DNA from 2 places in the Peribacillus sp. ACCC06369 genome. Region 2 is predicted to be linked to the other one. Evidence: predicted binding sites of a transcription regulator. Region 2 holds the regulator's gene; the other holds the start of a gene.

Region 1 (3,202 bases), 3.2 Mb from region 2:
ATGATTTCTATCCTGTCCAAGGTCTTCACTTCCGAATGAAGGTATTGGACCTTGATGCCAATTTCCTTTAAATAATCGGTTAAATCCTCAGACATCTTTTTCGTTAAGGTCGTAATGAGGACTCGCTCGTTCTTTTTGACGCGCTCTTGTATTTCACCGATCAAGTCATCTATCTGTCCTTCAATCGGCCGCACTTCTATCGTTGGATCCAGCAAGCCGGTAGGACGGATGATCTGCTGAACCATTTCTGGCGTATGTTCGAGTTCATATGGTCCCGGAGTTGCCGAAACGAATATGGATTGATGGACCTTTTTTTCAAATTCTTCAAATCTTAGCGGGCGGTTATCCTTTGCAGACGGCAGACGGAAGCCATGATCGACGAGTACTTGCTTACGTGCCTGATCCCCATTGAACATTCCCCGGATTTGCGAAAGGGTCACGTGTGATTCATCCACGACCAAAAGGAAATCCTCTGGAAAGTAATCCATTAAAGTGTAAGGTGTCGCACCTGAGGGGCGAAGCGTTAAATGGCGGGAATAGTTCTCGATCCCTGAACAAAAGCCCATTTCCCGCATCATTTCCAAATCATAACGGGTCCTCTGCTCCAAGCGCTGGGCTTCAAGGAGCTTTTCATCTTCCCTTAATTCCTTCAATCGCTCTTCCAGTTCCGTTTCGATATTTTGAACGGCTATCCTCATTTTCTCTTCGCGAGTAACGAAATGGGAAGCCGGGAAAATGGCGATATGTTCACGTTCGCCGGTGATTTCACCAGTCAAGGCATCCACTTCACGGATACGGTCAATCTCATCTCCGAAAAACTCGACCCTTACGCAATGTTCATCACGTGAGGCAGGGAAAATTTCGACCACGTCGCCACGAACGCGGAAAGTCCCCCGTTGGAAAGCAATATCATTCCGCTCATATTGAATATCCACGAGTCTGTGCAGCAAGGCATTCCGGTCTATTTCCATGCCTGTTCGGAGAGAAACGACCATCTCGCGGTACTCTTCCGGGGAACCGAGTCCATATATGCACGAAACGCTGGCGATGATGATGACATCTTTCCTTTCGAACAATGAAGTGGTAGCCGAGTGACGCAGTTTATCGATTTCATCATTGATGCTTGCATCTTTTTCGATGAATGTATCCGTGGATGGAACATAAGCTTCTGGCTGGTAGTAATCATAATAGCTGACGAAGTATTCAACGGCATTATTTGGGAAAAACTCTTTGAATTCACTGTAAAGCTGTCCTGCCAACGTTTTATTGTGGGCAATGACAAGAGTCGGTTTATTTATTTGTTGAATCACATTGGAAACGGTGAACGTCTTCCCTGTCCCCGTTGCCCCCAATAATGTCTGCATTTCCTTGCCTTCTTTAATGCCTTCGACAAGCATTTCAATTGCTGCAGGTTGATCTCCTTCAGGAGAGTATTTTGAGACTAACTCAAACTTATCCTTCACCAAGCATAGCCTCCTATTGAAATATTTTTATATGAAAACGGGACATGGCTATATCCCTTCTATTTATTCCGGTTTAAGAATGTATATATACACATTCTACCACAATCGCCTCAAAACAAACCAGCGATAAGCGAACATCCATTCTATTTTTTGTTTATAGACTCGATGGGTATTGAGGGGAATGACAAGTTGAGTACAAAAAAAGCACCTTTGATGTCAGGCGCTCTTGGATGTTTGTTTCATCATTCTTTTTGATAACCAAAATCCCACAGTCAGGGATAAGGCATCCACGATGATCAATAAGTTTGTATGCGTATAACCTTTATATGCGGAAGCTGTAATCAAGGCAACCGTTAAAACAAGGCCAACGACATTGTTATAGGTGACTCTTGAAAATAGCATGACAAGTAGACAAGGAAGGAAAAGGGCAGAAAGAATTTTAATCATTTTTTCATCTCCTTTATAAGAGAAAAATAGAGTAGTTTCAGTTTAAATGATTATGAAGTTTTTTGCCAATCTATTTCCTGCTTGATTTTAGACGGCATCCCCTGAAGACCATTCCACCCATCCATAAATTATGCCCATTAAAAAAAGAAGCAAACCCTTTAAAGGGAAGTTTGCTTCCTTTCAGACCAATCAATATGGATCTGCTTCATGTCCTTTTCTGACTGCATCCTCTGGGTTATCCGTTCCACCCATAGGTTTTGAAGATTCCGTATGTTCAGAAGCCGAGGCTAATCCCTCTTTTAATCTGCGGCCATACTCTTCATCAGCCTCTTCGGCAAGGGCTATCATTTTTTCCTGAATGCGCTTGTCGGCAGGAGCCAATGCCGACACTAAATTGGAGATTAAATCGTCTTTTTCCCAATCTTCGAATTCACGGAATGTTTCACCAGCCTGCTTCGTATTGTTTTGGCGATCGATTGTCTCACGAACAAGTTTTCCTTCTACCAAAGGTGTATGCTCCTTGCCCGTCTGCTTGGCTTCTTTCAAACCTCCTACAGTTGATGGTTCGTAGTTGATGTGGGGGCTTTGGTTACCTCTGCCAACTTCATATTGCATCTGTCCGCCCGTCTGATTCGTGGCTGTTGGCTTCTTTGGAGCATTGATCGGCAATTGCAGATAATTCGCGCCAACACGGTGACGCTGTGTATCGGAATAAGAGAATGTACGTCCCTGTAACATCTTGTCATCAGAGAAGTCCAGTCCATCCACTAGGACACCCGTGCCGAATGCAGCCTGTTCCACTTCAGTGAAGTAGTCTTCCGGGTTTTTATCCAATACCATCGTACCGACATGCAGCCATGGGAACTCATCTTTCGGCCAGATCTTTGTGTCATCAAGAGGATCAAAATCCAACTCGGGATGATCATCATCACTCATGATCTGTACGTTGAGATCCCATTCCGGGTAGTCCCCGCGTTCGATCGCTTCATATAAATCCTGTGTGGCATGATTGAAATTCGTAGCTTGAATTTCATTAGCCTCTTGCTGCGTCAGGTTCTTGATCCCTTGTTTCGGTTCCCAGTGATATTTAACAAGTACGGCTTTGCCTTCCTCATTCACCCATTTATAAGTATTGACCCCTGACCCTTGCATCATGCGGTAGTTAGCTGGAATGCCCCAAGGGGAAAACACAAAGGTAATCATATGGAATGTTTCCGGGGAACTCGAGCAAAAATCGAAAATCCTTCTGCCGTCCTGAATATTCGTGACCGGATCCGGTTTGAAGGCATGAA
Region 2 (3,202 bases):
GAATTCCTTTGGTTATGAAGATTTTTTTGCGGACGGTATCCTTTTTCAACCGCTCTTATCATCCCGCGTTTTATTTTTAGATTATGTAGTTTCCTTTGATATTCTTCTACAATACCGACTATCTGGATGACCATGGCATCCGAATCAGATAACTCAAGTTCTCCATCGTGTGAGAGCGTATAAATTTTCACGTCTTCTTTAAGGATGACATGGAAAAGGGCTATTTTGGCATTTCCCCTCCCCAGTCTAGTTTCGTCCTGGATTAATAGAACTTCAGCTTCTTTGGTTTTAAATAGTTCAAGCATGTCAAATATGCCATCCCGATTTAACTCATAACCGCTTGCCTGTTCTTTTATTATGGAAACAACTTCCACATCCATCTTTTCCGCCAATTTAACTAATTCATCTTCCTGCCGTGCCAATGATGTTTCCTGGGATTCTTTTTCTGTGCTAACCCTACAATAGATTACTGCCTTCATAATACCCTACCTTCACTACTTACTGCTGACTGGCCAAATTCTGAACAAGTTCTTCCCCTTTAACCGGTATGACAATGACTTGACCAGGTTTAATCGTATCCGCCCTGACTCCATTATGCTCTTCTATCCAACCAATGAATTCTTTTTTTGTCAAATCAGCTTCTTCATACTCTTCGGCAATTCCCCATAGGGTGTCGCCTTCACTTACTTCTATAGAAAGGAAATCCTTTTTTTGATCATTGTCTAATGTACAAGAGAATAAAATTGAAAAGATGAATACCGATCCCGCTAATAGAATCGTAGAAATATAATTTTTGTATAATTTTTTCATAAATATCCCTCCAAAGCGAATGTTCGTTCGTATGTTACGTTCAAATTATAATACGAACGTTTGTTTCAGTCAACAACAAAATTCGAACTTATGTTTGTATAGAGTTGGGGGCCATGCTATAATGTAGCAAAGAACATTGGAGAAGAGGTGCACATATGACTAAACTATCAAAACGGCAGCAAGATATCCTTGATTTCATTAAAGAAGAGGTCCGCCAAAAAGGGTATCCACCTTCCGTACGGGAGATTGGTGAAGCAGTTGGACTTGCATCAAGTTCAACAGTACACGGACATTTATCCCGCCTGGAAAGTAAAGGCCTGATAAGACGTGACCCAACCAAGCCGAGGGCCATTGAAATACTGAATTTGGAGGAAGCGAACAATATCCCCAAAGTTAATGTCGTGAACGTTCCGTTACTTGGAAAAGTAACAGCGGGCATGCCGATAACGGCCATCGAAAACATAGAAGAATACTTTCCGCTTCCCGAAAGCATGGTTCCGCATGATGACCATGTATTCATGCTGGAAATCATGGGTGAAAGTATGATCGAAGCAGGAATTCATGATGGAGATTATGTCATCGTGAAACAACAAAGCAGCGCCAATAATGGAGATATCGTCGTGGCCATGACGGAAGATGATGAAGCCACTGTAAAACGATTCTTTAAGGAACCGGATTACATAAGGCTTCAGCCTGAGAACTCGAATATGGAACCAATTATTTTAAGAGATGTTTCGATACTTGGAAAAGTTATAGGCTTATATAGACAAATACACTAAAAGCGCTAACCGCGCTTTTTTTGTTTGTTTAATTTATGTCTCGAATTCTCTTATTATGCATATGGAAGACTAGGTTTTGATATATTTTTTTGATAGAATCGAGTTTTCTTAAGATTATTAACATCCATTCTCATTTATGCAGGATGAAAGGGAAACTAACGCCTTTCTGGATATATGTATTTTGAAAAATAGGAAACCCGCATTCAAATAAAAAAAGGGAGCGTTAAAATCCCGCTCCCTGTTAAAAGTTCATTTCACTCTTAATCTTTGGTTCACTTTAATGAGATTAAGATCGGCCAACCCTTCCACTGTTGAATCTGCACTTGTGTAGAACCATATGCTTTGGCAAGTTCAGAGACGGATTCCCCCTTTTTGACTATATGATAGACCTCTTCGTTGCTTGCGTCATATTTAGTTAAATCACTTGTTTCGATTAGATTCACCAGTTTTTCTATATATTTCGGGTCCGAGGCGTAGCCCGCATCGAATATTGCTTGAAGTGCCTTTTTGTAATCTTTTTTACTAATGACAGCTGTATACAAACTTCTATTCCATGAAGTCCCCTTTACATATAGATTGGCAAGATCTTGTAAACTTTCTGCCCATGTTGGATATCTTCTGAATTTGGACCATACTTGAACAGGCGTATCGTTGACTTATTCGATTGTTTGAATAATGACAGATTCTCCTTTATAGTCACCTTTTGTACGAATATATTTTTCCCTTGATTTGCTAATAAGCTTGTCCCATAACCACTCTCCAAACAAGCTTGTGCAATGACAACAGAAGGTAAAATTTTAAATTCCTATTGAATTTTTTGGGCATAAGGAGCAATTTCCTTAATAAACGATTCCTCGCTCATTAGAACCTCCCATTATTAGTTGGATATCTTCATTCTTATCGTATTCTAAACTATGAGAAACTTTACAGCTTGTCCAGCAAAAAAAATGTTATTAATTGTTTTCACTATTATCAATAAGGTGATAACTTACAAAGTACGGCTTCAATTTGGATTAATCATTCTCACTCTCTAGTAAAAGCCATCAAACCAATTAATATTCAATGGATTGATGGCTTTTTAATTGAAGCTGAAAATCTTCATAACCATTTGCATAAACTTTTGAATTACTATGGTATAAACCTTTTATAATTGGTAAAAATTAATTTTATAAAACTTCTAAATTAAGGTGGTGACATTATGGACTACCCAACCATCCATACAAACTTTTGGGATGCAGTGATAGCCATTCCTACCATCATGATTCTTACTCAACTTATTAAGGTCATTTTTCATATTCCACCAAAATTCATCCCTACCATCGCTTTGGGTATTGGCTTATTCATTTCCATTTTCATTAGCCACCGTCATCATTTGGTTGCAGGAATTTTCATGGGCTGGTTTTATGGCTATGCAAGCATTGGCAATTATTCTGCACTCAAAACTGGTATTTTATCTTATAGGGAATCTTATCAAAAGACGGATTAGACCCTAGATGGCACTCGTTGGATTTCATGAATCTTTTTTGTTGCAGGGGGATTTGACTTGCTAAATACCCTTCGATCAACCGCTCACTTAGTACCAATATGAAATACGGCCTGGCTGTTTCCTTTTG

What was found. The regulator LexA, encoded in region 2, represses DNA repair genes until DNA is damaged. The targets are predictions, from matches to a motif close to CGAACATATGTTCG.
Region 1: uvrB (excinuclease ABC subunit UvrB) is a predicted target of LexA. The motif match lies at 1,595-1,608, and genes of this name have one in related genera.

The regions. Positions count from the first base shown of each region.
Region 1 is NZ_JAUCEN010000002.1:5,115,709-5,118,910, forward strand. It holds gene uvrB (excinuclease ABC subunit UvrB) at 1-1,463, opposite strand, end outside; gene QUF78_RS26040 (CsbA family protein) at 1,680-1,910, opposite strand; gene QUF78_RS26045 (catalase) at 2,100-3,202, opposite strand, start outside.
Region 2 is NZ_JAUCEN010000002.1:1,947,614-1,950,815, reverse strand. It holds gene QUF78_RS10440 (YneB family resolvase-like protein) at 1-479, opposite strand, end outside; gene yneA (cell division suppressor protein YneA) at 499-810, opposite strand; gene lexA (transcriptional repressor LexA) at 966-1,589, shown strand; partial or broken gene QUF78_RS27995 (LysM peptidoglycan-binding domain-containing protein) at 1,862-2,227, opposite strand; gene QUF78_RS10420 (glucosaminidase domain-containing protein) at 2,155-2,385, opposite strand; gene QUF78_RS10415 (hypothetical protein) at 2,788-3,075, shown strand.